DNA from 4 places in the Streptomyces sp. KM273126 genome. Region 3 is predicted to be linked to each of the others. Evidence: riboswitches for the same ligand, from Rfam matches in the RefSeq annotation. Region 3 holds a riboswitch; each other region holds the start of a gene.
The links. Region 3 has a riboswitch for cyclic di-AMP ahead of E0500_RS12740 (LysM peptidoglycan-binding domain-containing protein). Riboswitches for the same ligand answer to the same signal wherever they lie in the genome.

Region 1 (4,205 bases), 230 kb from region 3:
GCCCACGTCCGTCAGGCGGTCTATCTCGTCGGCGATGAACTGCGCCTCGTCGTGCTCCGTGTCCGCGACATAGCCGGTGATCTGGGCACCGGCTCCGGCATGCGTCCACAGGTTCTTGGGGCGGCGGGACTCGTTGCGCTCGATGACCGCGTTGGCGGCGGAGAGGATCGTCTGCGTGGAGCGGTAGTTCTGCTCCAGCAGGATCGTCGTCGCGTCCGGGTAGTCCTCCTCGAACTGGAGGATGTTGCGGATGGTCGCGCCGCGGAAGGCGTAGATGGACTGGTCGGCGTCACCCACGACGCACAGCTCGGCGGGCGGGACGTCGTACTCACCGGGCGGTACGTCGACGGGGTGCTCGGAGGTCCCGACGAGTTCCCGTACGAGTGCGTACTGGGCGTGGTTGGTGTCCTGGTACTCGTCGACGAGGACGTGCCGGAAGCGGCGGCGGTAGTGCTCGGCGACGTCCGGGAAGGCGCGGAGCAGATTGACCGTCGTCATGATCAGGTCGTCGAAGTCGAGTGCGTTGGCCTCGCGCAGCCGCGACTGGTACAGCGCGTACGCCTGGGCGAGGGTCTTCTCGAAGCCGTCGGCGGCCTGGGCGGCGAAGTCCTCCTCGTCGATCAGCTCGTTCTTCAGGTTCGAGATCTTGGCGCTGAACGACTTGGGCGGGAAACGCTTCGGGTCGAGGTCCAGGTCACGGCAGACGAGCGCCATCAGCCGCTTGCTGTCGGCAGCGTCGTAGATCGAGAAGGACGACGTGAAGCCGAGCTTCTTGCTCTCCCGCCGCAGAATCCGTACGCACGCGCTGTGGAAGGTCATCACCCACATCGCGTTCGCGCGCGGGCCGACGAGCTGCTCGACGCGCTCCTTCATCTCGCCCGCGGCCTTGTTGGTGAAGGTGATCGCGAGGATCTGGCCGGGGTGGACGTTCCGCTCGCCGAGCAGGTGCGCGATGCGGTGGGTGAGCACGCGGGTCTTGCCGGAGCCGGCGCCGGCCACGATGAGCAGGGGGGAGCCGGAGTGGACGACCGCCGCGCGCTGGTTCTCGTTCAGCCCCTCCAGGAGCGCGGCCGGGTCCACCGCGGGGCGTGGCTCGCCGTCGCGGTAGTAGGCGTCCCGGTCCGGCGGCGCGTCGAACCTGCCGCCGAACAGATCGTCCGGAATCGGCTCCGGTACGTGCTCGTCCTCGGGCGGCGGCGGAGGCTCTTCCTCATGGGCCCGCGGGGCCTTGAGGTCCGCCAGGAAGCTGTCATCGAAAAGGCTGCTCATCGCTCTCCGAGTCTAGGCCGCCCCACCGACACCGAGGGGCCACCCCGCAAACTCGGTCCGAGCGCGCGCTGCCGACGATCTTCAAGGGCTGGCCTCTCCCGGAATTATGACCGTCCGGGTTCACGCCGTATGACCGTCCGGGTCCACGCTGTCACCATCCGGGTTCACGCTGCCACCGTCCGCGGTCGCCAGGTGAAGACCCGACCCCTCCACCGCAACGGATCACCGCGGCCCCACCCCGGAACCGGCAGCACGGAATCACGACCGACCGCACCTTAAACCCCATAACAGGCGTATCGCATATGAGAGATCATGCATCCACAGATCACTCCGAATTCGTCACACGCGGCAGCCATGTTGACTAAGGTCACGAAAACGTATCGGGCATATCGCGCATCAACCTTCACAGGCGCCACACGAATTGGCTAGCGTTCTTGGTAGGCCGCTCGACCCAACCGGCGAACCTCGCCGGGCCGGGCGGCCTCCGCCGAGTCCGGCGCCCCTCGCGGAGCCGGAGCCGGGGACCCACCGACCTTGGGGTGAATCGGCCCACCTGCCGCACACGGCAAGGGCCGTAGGGCACACCTTCCAATGCACGCGCCCGAACCCGACAGCTAACTCGGTAGGCGGACAACGGAAGGAGCCGCCTTTCATGGCGCCGCACCGAAAGTCGCGTCCCGCCCGGACGCGCACAGGCATACGGACACCCGCCCTCGCGACGGCGGCGCTGACCTCGATGGCCCTGTTCTCCCAGACAGCGACCGCCGCACCCTCGACCGACGACAAGCCGAGCCTCGAAGAAGTCGAGAAGAAGGTCGGCGACCTCTACCGCCAGGCCGAGTCGGCGACCGACAAGTACAACGCGGCCGAGGAGAAGACGGCCAAGCAGAAGAAGCGCGTCGCCACGCTCCTCGACGATGTCGCCAAGCGCACGGAGAAGCTCAACGAGGCCCGGCAGCAGCTGGGCTCGTTCGCCGCCGCCCAGTACAGGACAGGCGCCGCGGCCCCGGGCACAGCAACGATGCTGCTGGCGGACAACCCGCAGGACTACTTCGACCAGACCCAGCTGATGGACCGCTTGACGGAACGTCAGAAGGAAGTGGTCGACGACTACGTCACCCAGCGGACCGAGACGGCTCAGAAGCGCCAGGAGGCCACCGAGGGCCTGGAGTCGCTCACCCAGTCGCAGTCCACGCTGAAGGCGAGCAAGGCGCAGGTCCAGGCGAAGCTCACCGAGGCCCGTCAACTGCTGGACAAGCTGACCGCCGAGGAGAAGGCCCGCCTCGCGGCGATCGAGAAGAAGAAGCAGGAGGAGGCCGAGCGCCGGGCTGAGGAGCTGGCGCGGCAGCAGGCGGCCGAGGCGGAGAAGAAGCGGCTGGCGGCCGAGGCGGAGAAACGGAAGCAGGAGGCGGCCCAGGAGCAGAGCGCCGGCAGCAGCTCCACCGTCGAGGCCCCGGCAGAGGACTCCACCTACGCCACGAAGGCCGCCAAGGTCATCGCGTTCGCCCGCGCGCAGATCGGCAAACCGTACGTCTGGGGCGCGACCGGCCCCGACTCGTACGACTGCTCCGGGCTCACCCAGGACGCCTGGAAGGCCGCCGGCGTCGACCTGCCGCGCACCACGTACGACCAGGTCAACGCAGGCAAGACCGTCTCAGTCGCCGACGCCAGGCCCGGCGACCTCGTCTTCTTCTACGACGACATCACCCACGTCGGGATCTACATCGGCAACGGCATGATGATCCACGCGCCCAAGCCGGGGACGTACGTCCGCGAGGAGTCGATCTTCTACGACGGCGAGTCGTCGATCCACAGCGTGGTGCGGCCGGCGTAACGGTCGCACCCTCCCGGCCCTGGCCGGCGCCCGACTCCTCGGTCGCCGGTCGGGGCCGGCGCGGTTCCCGGTCAGGTCCAGAGCACCGCGATGAAGATGTTCGCCGTGGTCAGGGCGCCCACCAGGCCGAACAGCCCCTTCTCCACCTGTTCCTCGTCGCGCTTCACGTAGACGAGCCCGAGGATCACGACCAGCAGGGCCAGCTTCACGCCGATCTTGACGTTGTTGACCGTCTGGTCGTCGGCCTGGTTGAGGCCGACCAGAACGGCACCGGTGATGAGCATCGTCAGCGCACCGTGCAGCATGGCGGGCACGAAACGGGCCGTCCCCTGCCCCATCGCCTTCATCTGGGTGAGAAAGCCGCCCAGAAGGGAGGCGATACCGATGATGTGCAGGGCGACGAAGAGATGGATGAGTATGTCCATGGAGCCGGAGCCTAGCCAGGGCCTCTTTCGCGGCTTGGCACCGGCCCCGGAAAGCCGCCGGTACTGGCTGCGGAAAGTCTCCGGTACTTGGTACGCCGCGCCGCCACCCCTGAAAACCCGGACCTTCACCGCATAGCAGGCCCTGCCACACACCAGACAACCCGCCGCATATATGCGCCCCATAGCACCGCCTCGCCGCCGGTTGCCCCCAAACCACCGCATTGATCATCGCTCTGCGTGAAGGCGGTGCCGCCAGGCAGGGATCACGGTCACATATGGTCACCATTGGTCCACTGGGGCCAGTTCCGTACATGGCGTCACCGAGCGGACACAGCCACATTTAGCGTCCTCCAGCAGGTGCCCGCTCCCCACCGCCGCCCGGGCCAGGGGCGGCAGTCGGGCACCTCCGCCGAGAGGTCCGGCGGCGGCCCGCTGCCCCTGTGCGGGCCGCCGCCGGACGCGCGACCGCCGACCCCCCACGGCGGCCGCGGCCGAAGAGGCCGTCTCGGTCGTAACGCGTCGTACGAAAGGACGTGACGTCCACTTGCCAGTGCACCGCAGGCCCAGACAGCGCCCCCTCAGCGGCACCACGGCCCGTACCGCCGTCACGATCGCCCTGGCGGGCGCGGCGAGCGCGACCGGCTTCGACGGCACCGGGCACGCCGAACCGCAGCCCA
Region 2 (4,205 bases), 2.8 Mb from region 3:
GACGGCGTTCCAGAAGTTGTTGAGGTCGGACACCCGGTCGTTGGCGCCGCCCGCGGAGACGGGCGTGGCTGTGTACTCGATGACGTACGGGCCCTCGAACCGCTTCCGGAACCAGACCGTGGCACCGCTCGACACGTCGATCTCCAGGACGCCGCCCGCGGCCGTGACGGTGCCGCCGTCCTGCAGCTCGGTGGCCCACTGGCGGAGTCCGTGCCGGAAGTCGTCCGCCGCGATCAGCCGTCCGCGACGGCCGTGGGGCGTGGCGCTCGCCGTCGGCACCGGTGCCAGCGCCGCGAGAGCGGCACCGGCGGCGAGGGCTCCGAAGGCTCTGCGAGTGATCATGACGCTCCTTCGTGGCGGTGTACGGGCGCAGTGTGGCGTGGTGTGGTCTACAGCTGTGGAAAGCGCTTGCTGAAGACCACTGTGTCGTCACTTCCGCCCCACTGTCGATACGACGACCGGCCATGCCACATGACCGCACTGTGCTGACCACGAAGATCACGAAGCACTTCCGAACGACGTCGCCCCACCGCTCACGGCCGACTCGCTCGCACCCCACCACTCACAGCCGCCCGGACACGCCGAAGGCCGGACCCCGGGGATCATGAGGTCCGGCCTTCGGATGCGGTCGGCGGAGCTGCGGACGGGTCAGAGACTGACGCCCTTCGAGCGCAGGTACGCGACCGGGTCGATGTCCGAGCCGTAGTCCGGACCCGTGCGGATCTCGAAGTGCAGGTGCGGACCGGTGACGTTACCGGTCGCGCCGGAGAGGCCGATCTCCTGGCCCTCGCTCACGCTCTGGCCCGCCGAGACGGAGAGCGAGGAGAGGTGGCCGTACTGCGCGTAGTGGCCGTCGTCGAGCTGGATGACGACCTGGTTGCCGTACGCGCCGCCCCAGCCCGCGGTGACGACCGTGCCCGCACCCACGGCCTTGAGGCTGGTGCCGGTCGGGACCACGAAGTCGACGCCGGTGTGGTACCCGCTGGACCACATACTGCCCGCGGTCTTGTAAGCGGTGCCGACGGAGGCGCCCTCGACGGGGAGCATGAAGCCGGAGCCACTGGTCTCCGCGCTCGGCGTGACCGACGTGGAGGTCGGCTCGTTCCCAGGCGTCTCGGTCTGCTTCGACTCGGCCTTCGGCTCAGTTTTCTCCGGCCCGGTCTGCTCCAAGGATGCGGTCTTGTCCGGGGAAGCTGTCTCGTCCGTCGCCTTGCCGCCGCCGCCCGACGTGCTGTCGCCCGACGGGGCCTTTCCGCCGAGCGTGAGCTTCAGGCCCGGATGGATGAGCGACGGGTCGGAGCCGACGGCCTCGCGGTTGTCCGCGTAGATCTTCTTCCAGCCACCGGCGACGTGGTGCTGCTCGGCGATCCTGGATAGGTAGTCTCCGGGCCGCACCGAATAGACCCGCTTCGCGGTCTTCTTGGTGGCGGCCGACTTCTCGCCCTGCTCCGCGGCGGCCTTTTCGCTCTTCTCGGTGACGGCCTTCGGGGAAACCGACGTCGCCTTCTGGGAAACGGAGCCCGCGGTCGCGGCATGGGCTCCAGTGGCGCCGATCAGCGGAAGCGCGAGTGCGGCGCCACCGGTTCCGGCGACGGCTATCGAGCGGGTGAAACGCAGGGACTTCGGGCGACGGTGTTTACCCCTCGCGGGCATGACGAATTCCTCTCCGGCGCCTACGAGGTGAGCTGTCGGGTGCGGGCTGGAGATGCCCGGCCGTACTCGTGCACGGCTTGACCCCAAGCCTGTTCCGGAGACCGGAACAGGCGGTACTGCCTGTGGGTCCCCCGCTCCTGCCATGCACGGGTGAGTTCGCGGTTCCGGGCGGCGGCAGGATTCGGCGTCCGTCCGGATTGAGGGGAACGTAAGCGACTTACAGGCATCTGGACAACCATCGGGAGTTTCCGTGCGTCTCCCTAATGATCCCTTTCAAGAATTCGCCGTCACGCTCCGTCAATTAGCGATCTCCAACCTTCCCTAACGGCCCTGAAAACGCACCAGCATTACATGAGCATGACGGCGACGCAGCGTCACACATATGACGCTGGTCACGCATCTTCGACTCACCGCGCTTTATTCCAGGGCCACTTGGACTCAACGCTGCATTTCGGACATAGCTCTCAGATGCGGCGCAGCCGGATAACCTTCGCATCGAAGTCACCGCGCAGCCCCGTGGACAGCCCGTGATGCAGCAGCACCGCACCTCGGTGAACTTCGCCCGATTCGCGGCATTCATACGCTTGTGTCGGGTCGAGGCCCCGCAGCCGGAGCGGGACCGGGGGCTCACCGTGATGCTGAGCCTGAAGCCAGGCGAGGACGACCACCTCGTCACCGAGGGCGTACTGCACCGCGCTCAGCCCGCCGACCGGCGGCCGCAGCCGGTAGAGGTCGCCGCGCTGCACGACGGGACGGATCTCCTTGTAGAGCTCGACCCACTCGCGCGCCTCGACGAGCTCCCCTTCGCTCCACTTCGTAAGGTCGCCGCCGACGCCGAGCACACCCGCCATGGCGCTCACGAACCGGAAGCCCATGGAGCTGACCCGCCCATTGAGCTGGGTGTTCGGGCTGTCCGTGACCCAGGCGGCCATCACCCGCGCCGGGTGGATCTGGCTGAAGCCGTGCTGGATGGCGAGCCGGTCCAGCGGGTCGGTGTTGTCGGAGGTCCACACCTGGTCCGTCCGCGCCATGACTCCGAGGTCGATCCGTCCGCCACCGCCCGAGCAGGACTCGAAGGCGACGCCCGGGTGCGCGGCCCGCAGCCGGTCGAGCAGGTTGTAGAAGGCGTGCACGTGCTCGACCCACAGCTTCTGCGGGTAGGGCTCACCGGGCCAGCCGGCGTCGGTGAAGCAGCGGTTGAAGTCCCACTTCACATAGTCGATGGGCGCGCTGGAGAGCAGGTCGTCCAGTTTCTCCCAGAGGTACTCCTGGACATCCTCGCGAGCGAGGTTCAGTACGAGCTGATTGCGGAACTCCGTCCGCTTTCGGCCCGGCTGGAACTGCACCCATTCCGGGTGTGCCCGGTACAGATCACTGTCCGCGTTGACCATCTCGGGCTCGACCCAGATGCCGAACTGCATGCCGAGCGCGCGCACGTCCTCGGCGAGCGGCTTCAGCCCGGCCGGGAAGCGGTCTGGGTTGGGCGTCCAGTCGCCGAGCCCCGCCCGGTCGCTGGTCCGCTTCCCGAACCAGCCGTCGTCGACCACGAACAGCTCGACCCCCATGCCCGCAGCCCGCCGCGCCAGCTCGCGCTGCTGGTCCTCGGTGATGTCGAACTCCGTCGCCTCCCAGGAGTTGTAGAGCACCGGCCGGTCCTGCTCCGCACCCGGGATGACGTACGCGCGCTGGTAAGCGTGCCAGGCCCGGCTCGCCCCACCGAAGCCGCCGTCGCTCCACAGCCCCGCGAAGACGGGGGTCGTGTACGACTCGCCCGCCTCCAGGCGCATCAGGCCCGAGTCGTCGTAGCCGATGCCGCCGGTGATCTGCACGCGCGCGTCGGGGAGTTGGGCCACGCAGATGCGCCAGGTGCCCGACCAGGCGAGCGCGCATCCGTAGACCTCGCCGCGCTCCTCGGTCGTCCCCTCGGCGTCGAGCGCGACCCACGGCAGGTGCTGGTGCCCGGTGTGGCCGCGCCGGCTGCCGATGACGTGCTCACCGTAGGTGAGGTCCGTGCTGACGAGCCGGGACTCGGCGGCCCACCGTCCGTGCACCTGGGACAGCCGCCACCCCTCGCGCAACGGCAGCGTCCAGGTCGCTGAGTCGGCGCGCAGCACCTCCAGGGCGGGGCCTTCGTTGGTGAGGGTCACCCAGCGCTCGACGACATCGTGGCGCATCCGGTAGTGCAGCGTGATGCCGAGCCCGTTGTCGGTGAAGCGCAGCCGCAGCTCGTCGTCCTCGATCTCGTACACGTGGAAGGTCCACTCGGTGCCGCGGACCTCGTCGGTGCGGACGGACAGGGCGGGCCGTACGAAGCGGGGCCCGCCCTCGACCGGATACTCCTCAAGTCCGTCGAGCTGGGACTCGAAGCCCCGGTACGGGGGCAGCGGCCGGGCCGCGAGGTCCTCGGCGTCGGCGAGCCCGATCCTCGGACCCCAGTGGAGGTGCAGGAGGGTGTCGTCCTCGGTGAGCGACAGCGCGTAGCTGCTCGTGGGTCCTGAGAGCAGCCACGTACGACCGTCTCCGCCGATCTCCAGCATCAAGCCTCCAACATA
Region 3 (4,205 bases):
GCGGAGGCCGGGGCGCGCGTACGGGTGGTCTCACGCGGACACGGCAAGGTGGCGTTCGGGGCACCGCCCTGGGACCAGCCCAGGCTCCGCCCGGAGTCGCCCTTCGGGCGTGCCTGGTCGCTGTGGGCCCTCAGCTACTACCCGCACCCCTACCGTTACCTCCCCGCCGAGGCCCGCCACTACCTGGTCCGCCGCGTCCTCGGACCGCTGGGCGCGTGGTGGCTGCGCGAGCGCTTCGAGGGCACGGTGGGCGTGCGCGAGATCTCGGGGGTCGTCCGTGCCGGTGTCATCGGCGGGCGCCCGCTGCTGGCGGTCCGCACGCACGGGGGCCGTACGGAGGAGCTGTCGGCCGACCATGTGATCGCGGCGACCGGCTATCGCGTGGACATCGCCGCGATGGACTTCCTCGCGCACGAGCTGCGTACGGAGCTGGTGGTGAGCCAGGGGACGCCGAAGCTGGGCGCCGGATACCGGGCGTCCGTGCCGGGGCTGTACTTCACGGGGCTGCCGTCGGCGGCGTCGTACGGGCCGGTGATGCGGTTCGTGTGCGGGACGGAGTTCGCGTCGCCCCGGCTGGCCAGGCATCTGGCGGCCGCCCACGGGTGAGGGGACGGATCGCCGTGGGGCGCGGACCTGCCGGAGGGAGAGAGACGGGCGGAGCGGCGGGCCTGCCGAGGGGAGAGAGACGGAGCGGCGAGTCTGTTGAGGGGAGAGAGACGGAGCGGCACGGATCTGGCGTCCCGTTCGTCACTTTCGGGTGACGCCGTCGGCGGGAGGCGCGTCGATCGGTGGGGCGTCGGGCCCGGGCCCGTGCCATGCGACGCCGTGCGGGCGGAGCGGGACCCCCTGATGTCCGAACGGTCAACGTACGTCGTCCGGTTCACGCCGGACAGGGGGGCCTCGGCGGTCCGTATTCTCTGATCATGAACCCGCGCACCGCATACGCTCTGATCGCCACCGACCTGGACGGAACGCTGCTCCGCGGCGACGACACGCTCTCCGACAGGTCGCGCGCGGCGCTGGCCCGAGCCGTGGCCGGGGGCGCGCGGCACCTGGTGGTGACGGGACGCCCCGCGCCCCGCGTGCGCCCCCTGCTGGAGGACCTCGGGAGCGAGGGGCTCGCGGTGTGCGGGCAGGGCGCGCAGTTGTACGACGCCGGCGCGGACCGGCTGCTGTGGTCGGTGACCCTGGACCGGGAGCTGGCCGCGACCGCGCTCGGCAAGATCGAGGCCGAGGTCGGGCAGGTGTACGCGGCCGTCGACCAGGACGGTGTGGACGGGCTCACCCTCATCGAGCCGGGCTATCTGATGCCGCATCCGACTCTTCCCGCCGTACGGGTCCAGCGGCGCGACGACCTGTGGTGCGAGCCCATCAGCAAGGTGCTGCTGCGTCATTCGTCCCTGTCCGACGACGAGTTGGCGGCGGTGGCCCGCGGAGCGGTCGGTTCCCTCGCGACGGTCACCATGTCGGGGCCCGGCACCGTCGAACTCCAGCCATGCGGGATCACCAAGGCGACCGGCCTCGCCCTGGCCGCCCGGCACCTCGGGCTGGGACCGGCCGACACCATCGCTTTCGGGGACATGCCGAACGACATCCCCATGTTCGACTGGGCCGCGCACGGGGTCGCCATGGCCAACGCCCACCCCGAACTCAAGGCCGTCGCCGACGAGGTGACGTTGTCCAACGAGGAGGACGGCATCGCGGTGGTGCTGGAGCGGCTGTTTCCGCGCGGCGGGGCCGCGGCGCATCCGGCGCCCGGAACCACGCCCGGAACCGTGTCCGTACCGGCGCCGGGCGGGCCGGGCCGGCGGAGCTCATCGCCCGCTCGGCCCGGCCGGTAGGTGCCTGGCGGATCAGTACGGTCCGTTGACGTTGTCGATCGAGCCGTAGCGGTCGGCGGCGTAGTTGCAGGCCGCCACGATGTTCGCGACCGGGTCGTACGGGTCGTCCGACGTGCCGGCCACGTGGTACGCGGCGAAGGTCGGGTCGATGACCTGGAGGAGACCCTTGGAGGGGGTGCCCTTCGCGGCGTTGGAGTCCCAGTTGTTGATGGCCTGGGGGTTGCCGGACGACTCGCGCATGATGTTGCGGTGGATGCCGTCGTACGACCCGGGTATCCCGTTCTTGGCCATGACGTCCAGCGCCTGGCGGATCCACCCGTCGAGGTCGTTCGTGTACGTCGTGTCGGAGGCCGGGGTGGGGTCGTTGGCGGACCCGGAGGACTGCTCGGCGGCGGTCGTGGACGTGTTGTCGGCCGTCGTGCTCGGCTCGCTGGGCTTGCTCTCCGTGCTCTGCGAGCTCTGCGTGCTGTCCGCGCTGACCGTGCTGTCCGCGCTCGCCTTGGTCGTCTTGAGCTTCAGGCCGAGGCCCGGGTGGATCAGGTCCGGGTTGTCGCCGATGGCCTTGCGGTTGTCCTTGTAGATCTTCCGCCAGCCGCCCTGGGCCTCGTGCTTGTCCGCGATGCGGAAGAGCGTGTCGCCCTTGGTCACGGTATACGTGAGGGACGTGGCCTGGGCTGCGGACTGCGCGGACCGGGGCGCGGCCTGCGGGGCGGCCTGGGCGGCGGCGGGAGCCTTGGCCGGCTGCGCGGCGCTCGCGGTGGTCGCGCTCAGGAAGGGAAGGGCGAGGGCCGCGGTGCCGGTTCCGGCGATGACGGCTCCTCGGGTGAGCTTGTTGGTTCGGCGGCGACGGTGCTTGCCTCGTGAGGCCATGACGCTGTTCCTCTCCGGCGCCTGCGAGGTGAGCTGTCGGGTTCGGGCGGAAAGGTGCCCGGCCAGGCATGGCGACGCGTCGTGCGTGCCGTGCGCGGCTTCACCCCGAGCCGGTCTCTCGTGAGGACCGGCGATCTTCGTGGGTCCCCCGCTCCTGCCTTCGTGAGTGGTTGGTCAGTGGGGATCCGGGCGGTGGCAGGATTCGGCGTTCCGTCCGGATTGACCGTGAACGTATGCGAGAGCACATGTCGAGAACAAGGCCGGAAGCGTGTTGAAAGCGCCCTTGATCAGCTATTTGTGGGGGAGATGCCTTCGAAATTTCCGGAAGATAACGCTCAACTTGCTTTCTGCAAAGGAGGAGTCGAGCGAGTGGGGGTGAGGGGGCATTCTGGGTCCACGTGACTCAATTCACGGAACGGACCGGGTGAAGCGCCGATAATGCGGTAATTCGGACAAGTTGGCTGTTGGTTGGCTCGTCGTTCGGGGTGCTGCTTCAGCCCCTTGTTCGAGGCCTGCCGTTCCGTAGCGGGCGTGAAGTACGAGCCGTGCGCCCGGTGTTCGGGAACCCGCGGGTCAACTCCGTGTTTCGGGCGTGGAGTGCGCGGAGAGTGGGGAGGTCGCGCGGAGGTGGGGGCCGGCCTCGGGCCTGTGGCCGGAACCTTGCGTGCGGTGGGCCTCGTTGCCGTAGCGGTCGCCCGGCGGGCGGGCCGTGTCGACCGCCCTCGAGTGGCTCCGGCGTGAGAGCGGTGCCGGCTGTCGGCGCGCGTGTCGAGGTGACGGTGTGGGGGTGCGGGTGATCGAGTCCGACGGGCCCATCGGAGTGATCTCGGAGGTCTCGCCGGTCCCGGTGCTTTCGGTGGCCTCGGGTGGCGGCGTCGACTCGGGATTCGGGTCGAATCGGTATGCATCCCTTGATCGCGGGCATACCGGATGTAATCCGGAGTGACTCGGATGACGGGGGCGCCTCTCGGTCGAGCGAAGTCCCGCCAGGGGGCCGGTGGGTGCCCGTGGTGATCGAATGGTGACCGGATACGCTGACACGAGTGATGGCAGCGACAGATCGACAAACTGTTCATCGACCATGAGACCGACCGTGTGACTGTCAGTAGACATCAGCAGACAGGAGACCCCTCGTGACCGTCGTCGGGCCGTTCGGGGTGAGCGTGCGGGACCAGGCTCTGGAAGCCGATGTCCAGGCGGGATTGGCGGCTGTCGAGGAAGGGTTGCTCGAAGCCACCAAGAGCGAGGTCCCCTTCATCCAGGAGGCCGCGCAGCATCTGCTGCGGGCGGGTGGCAAGCGTTTCCGGCCATTGCTCGTGATGCTCGCCGCGCAGTTCGGGGACCCGTACGCCCCGGGGGTCGTCCCGTCGGCCGTGGTGGTCGAGCTGACGCACCTGGCCACGCTGTACCACGACGACGTGATGGACGAGGCCGACGTACGCCGCAGCGTGCCCAGCGCGAACGCCCGCTGGGGGAACTCCGTCGCGGTACTGA
Region 4 (4,205 bases), 1.2 Mb from region 3:
TGGCCATGCTCTCCGAGGCGCCGGACCGGCGTCTGCGGATGACCGATCTCGCCGAGGTGCTGAAGATCACGCGCAGTCGGCTGACGTACGCCGTGGCCCGCCTGGAGAAGGACGGTGCGGTGCGGCGCGAGGACTGCGAGTGGGACAAGCGGGGGAGCGTCGCGGTGCTGACGGACGAGGGCATGGCCCTCCTGGAGCGTACGGCACCGGGGCACGTCGAGACGGTTCGCAGGGCGGTGTTCGACCACCTCGACCCGGGGCAGGTGGAGCAGTTGGAGCGGATCTGTACGGGCATCACGAAGGCGCTCCAGGGCGACGGCACTGAGGCGGTCACCCCTGACGACCTCCCGTGGCGCCGCCGCTCCTGTCCTTCGAGTTAGTCCATGGGGCCGGCTCCGCGATCTCGCCCGACCGGGGAATGCGTCGCCCCCATCAGGGTTGCTTGAAGTTTGAAGCAGGGTTATGGTCGTCCTCGTGAGGCGATTTGCTTCAAAACTGAATCAGATCCCCGACCTTGCACCCGCACCTGGCCCGGAGGCCCGCATGTCCGACCAGCCCACCGCCACCCCCCGCTCCCGCGTCCGGGTCCCGCTGCGCTTCCACGACGGATACGGCGTCGACGCCGAGCTGGTCACCTTCCACGGTCTGGCCGACGGGCGGGAGCACGTGGCCGTCGTCCTCGGCGAGCCCGCGCCCGGCGCCACCCCGCTGGTCCGCCTGCACTCGGAGTGCCTGACCGGCGACGTCTTCGGCTCGGCCCGCTGCGACTGCGGCCCGCAGCTGCGCGAGGCGGTGGAGCAGATCGCAGACCGCGGTGGGGTCCTCCTCTACCTCCGCCAGGAGGGCCGGGGCATCGGCCTCTACAACAAGCTCGACGCGTACGCCCTCCAGGACGAGGGTCTCGACACGTACGCCGCCAACACCGCCCTCGGCCTCCCTGAGGACGCCCGCGACTACACGGCCGCCGCGCAGATGCTCCAGGCCCTCGGTATCGACACCCTGGACCTGCTGTCCAACAATCCCGACAAGGCGCAGCAGCTCCGTGACCTCGGGGTCAAGGTCCGTACTCGCGTCCCCACCGGCGTCTTCACCACCGCCCACAATGTCCGCTATCTGCGGGCGAAGGTCCTCCAGACCCAGCACACGCTGCCCTTGGCGGACCTGGCGGAGCTCTCCGCGGGCTGACGGCCCAACTCCCGGCATTCGCCAGGGTGTCCACGAGGAAGCCCCGGCGATGACCGTTCACGACTTCCCCATATTCACGATCACCGAGCGTGTCCGAACAGCCTCACTCCGCATAACATCTGACATACCATCAGAACTCTTGTGACACCTGATACAGGGGTAGCTCGCCCTTATTCGGCCCCCCATGCCCCCTAAATCCCGCGCACGGGCGTGAACGATCATCCGGAACCGCTTGGAATACGGCCCGCACGTCTATTAACGTTCGATAACGCAGCGCGGTCGTCCCAGCCGTCACAAGAGGCGGCTCCGTGCGCACGCGCCGAATCCCGCAAGGGAACCGGGGAACCACCAACCCTGGGGTGAATCGCGCGGAAACCACCGTGGAAGCACGGCTGGTTTACGCGCGTAGGAGACCTTCCTGCTCCGAACCCGTCAGCTAACCCGGTAGGCGAGAAGGAAGGAAAGGAGTACGCCCACGTGGCGTCGAACCGGTCTGCGACCGAAGCTCCGTCCGTGCCGAACCGACACGGCGACAGCGACACCTTCGGGTATGGCGGCTACAACAGCCAGGACGAGGGCCCCTGGCAGGAGTGGAACCCCACCGCGGAGTCCATTCGTCCCCTTCGCGGCCGGCACCGCGTCGCCAAGCAGCGTGGCGGACTCGCCCGCAGCTCCACCGTTCTGGGCGTCGGTGTCATAGCCGCCGTCGGCGCGGGCGGCATGGCCTCCGCGCAGACCGGCAAGCCGCCGGTCTCCATCTCGATGCCCGACATGCCGAACGTCGGCTCGGTCTTCGACTCCGAGGACGAGCCCGAGAGCTCCCCCACCCCGCTGAGCAGCGCGGGCCTGAGCCTCACCGACGCCGAGCAGGGCGCCGACGACGCCGGTGAGGCGCTGCGCGCCCGCATCATGCAGCAGGCCGAGTCGCAGCAGGAAGCGGTCGACCGCGCCGCCGCTGCCGCCGCCGAGTCCGCCGCCGCGAAGAAGGCCGCCGAGGCCGCCGCCAAGGAGCGGGAGCAGGCCGAGGCCAAGGCCGCCGCCGAGAAGGCGAAGGCGGAGGAGGAGGCCAGGAAGAAGGCCGAGGCCGAGCGCCTCGCCCAGCTCGCCAAGCAGTTCACGCTGCCGACGTCCTCGTACACCATCAGCTCCAGCTTCGGTCAGTCCGGCGCCTACTGGTCCTCCGGCCAGCACACCGGCCTCGACTTCGCCGCCCCCACGGGCACCCTGCTCAAGGCCGTGGGCACCGGCACGATCACCCAGGCCGGCTGGGACGGTTCGTACGGCTACAAGACCGTGCTCACCCTCAACGACGGCACGGAGATCTGGTACGCCCACCAGTCCTCCATCGGCGTCAGCGTCGGCCAGAAGGTCGCGACCGGCGACGTCATCGGCCGCGTCGGCGCCACCGGCAACGTCACCGGCGCCCACCTCCACATGGAGGTCCACCCGGGCGGCAGCAGCTCGGGCATCGACCCGATGGCGTGGCTGCAGGGCAAGGGGCTCACCCCCTGAGGTCCTCCGGGAGCAGGTGAGGTGATCTCCTCCCGGATTCACAAACCCTCGTCCGGACGCGCGGAATGCGTGCGTCCGGCGAGGGCGTTGTTGTAAAGCATGACTTCTCTTCGCAAGCTTGGTTCATCCGACATCGAGGTCTTCCCGCTCTCCCTCGGCGGCAACGTCTTCGGCTGGACCGCCGACGAGGCACAGTCCTTCGCCGTACTCGACGCGTACACGGCCGCGGGCGGCAACTTCATCGACACCGCCGATTCCTACTCGGCCTGGATCGAGGGCAACCAGGGCGGCGAGTCCGAGACCGTCATCGGCAAGTGGGTCAAGGCGCGCGGCAACCGGTCCGACGTCGTGATCGCCACGAAGGTCAGCCAGCACCCCGACTACCAGGGCCTCACGGCCGCCAACATCAAGGCCGCCGCGGACGCCTCCCTGCGCCGTCTGGACACCGACTACATCGATCTCTACTACACCCACTTCGACAAGCCGGAAGTCCCGGTGGAGGAGATCGTCGGGGCGCTCGACGACCTGGTGAAGGCGGGCAAGGTCCGGGCCATCGCGGCCTCCAACATCTCGCCCGAGCGCCTCCAGGCCTCCCTCGACTTCTCCGACCGCGAGGGCCTCGCCCGGTACGTGGCGCTCCAGCCGCACTACAACCTGGTCTCCCGCTCCACGTACGAGGGCCCCCTGCAGGACGTCGCCGCCCGCGCCGGGCTCGCCGCCGTCCCGTACTTCTCCCTCGCCATGGGCTTCCTCACCGGCAAGTACCGCCCCGGCACGAGCGTGGACAGCGCTCGCGCCCAGGGCGCCGGCGCCTACCTGGAGAAGGAGCAGGGCGTACGGGTCCTCGCGGCCCTGGACGAGATCTCCGGGGCGCGCGGGGCGGAGATCGCCACAGTGGCCCTCGCCTGGCTCGCGGCCCAGCCGACGGTCGTCGCACCGATCGCCTCGGCGCGGACGGTGGAGCAGCTGCCGGCCCTGGTGGCGGTGGCGGAGCTGACCCTCACGGACGAGGAGCTGGCCAAGCTGACGGAGGCGTCGCAGGGGAGCTGACGCGGACGCGGTCCGCTTCCGTCGGTCCGTTCCCCGCGTTCCGCTTCCTGCGTTCCGCTTCCCGCGGTCCGCTCTCGGCACCGGCGCTCACCCCGACCGCCGGTGCCGTACCGTCCGAAGCCTCCTGACTACGCCGAACTACCCCGGACTACCCCGAACTACGTCTGATAGGGGTTGCAGGAGGGATACGGCGCCGCCGGGCCGTGCCCGTACGCCGACGCGTACTCGAACGCGGGCCCGTGCTCGTGCTCGTACTCGTGTCCATGCCCGTACCCATGCCCGTATCCGTGCCCGAACTCGTACGCGCTCCCGTATCCGTAGCCGTACCCGTACCCGTAGCCGTACGCGCTCCCGTGCACGGGCATCGGTGCCGTGGTCTGTGCCGCGTACGCCAGGGAGGGACGGGCGATCTCCCGTCGGCGCCACAGCTCGAAGAGCAACTCCCGCTCCCGTACGAC

Region 1: another riboswitch for cyclic di-AMP. It lies ahead of E0500_RS13770 (C40 family peptidase); the one in region 3 lies ahead of E0500_RS12740 (LysM peptidoglycan-binding domain-containing protein).
Region 2: another riboswitch for cyclic di-AMP. It lies ahead of E0500_RS24405 (M23 family metallopeptidase); the one in region 3 lies ahead of E0500_RS12740 (LysM peptidoglycan-binding domain-containing protein).
Region 4: another riboswitch for cyclic di-AMP. It lies ahead of E0500_RS07600 (M23 family metallopeptidase); the one in region 3 lies ahead of E0500_RS12740 (LysM peptidoglycan-binding domain-containing protein).

What each region holds. Positions count from the first base shown of each region.
Region 1 is NZ_SJXB02000001.1:3,188,096-3,192,300, reverse strand. It holds gene pcrA (DNA helicase PcrA) at 1-1,269, opposite strand, end outside; cyclic di-AMP (ydaO/yuaA leader) riboswitch at 1,745-1,914, shown strand; gene E0500_RS13770 (C40 family peptidase) at 1,922-3,103, shown strand; gene E0500_RS13765 (hypothetical protein) at 3,175-3,528, opposite strand; gene E0500_RS13760 (NlpC/P60 family protein) at 4,073-4,205, shown strand, end outside.
Region 2 is NZ_SJXB02000001.1:5,721,264-5,725,468, reverse strand. It holds gene E0500_RS24410 (DUF6250 domain-containing protein) at 1-342, opposite strand, end outside; gene E0500_RS24405 (M23 family metallopeptidase) at 649-1,653, opposite strand; cyclic di-AMP (ydaO/yuaA leader) riboswitch at 1,658-1,850, opposite strand; gene E0500_RS24400 (alpha-galactosidase) at 2,118-4,190, opposite strand.
Region 3 is NZ_SJXB02000001.1:2,959,483-2,963,687, forward strand. It holds gene E0500_RS12730 (FAD-dependent oxidoreductase) at 1-606, shown strand, start outside; gene E0500_RS12735 (HAD family hydrolase) at 924-1,841, shown strand; gene E0500_RS12740 (LysM peptidoglycan-binding domain-containing protein) at 1,854-2,711, opposite strand; cyclic di-AMP (ydaO/yuaA leader) riboswitch at 2,717-2,913, opposite strand; gene E0500_RS12745 (polyprenyl synthetase family protein) at 3,845-4,205, shown strand, end outside.
Region 4 is NZ_SJXB02000001.1:1,734,825-1,739,029, reverse strand. It holds gene E0500_RS07610 (MarR family winged helix-turn-helix transcriptional regulator) at 1-380, shown strand, start outside; gene ribA (GTP cyclohydrolase II) at 544-1,185, shown strand; cyclic di-AMP (ydaO/yuaA leader) riboswitch at 1,493-1,651, shown strand; gene E0500_RS07600 (M23 family metallopeptidase) at 1,663-2,697, shown strand; gene E0500_RS07595 (aldo/keto reductase) at 2,797-3,747, shown strand; gene E0500_RS07590 (PrsW family intramembrane metalloprotease) at 3,906-4,205, opposite strand, start outside.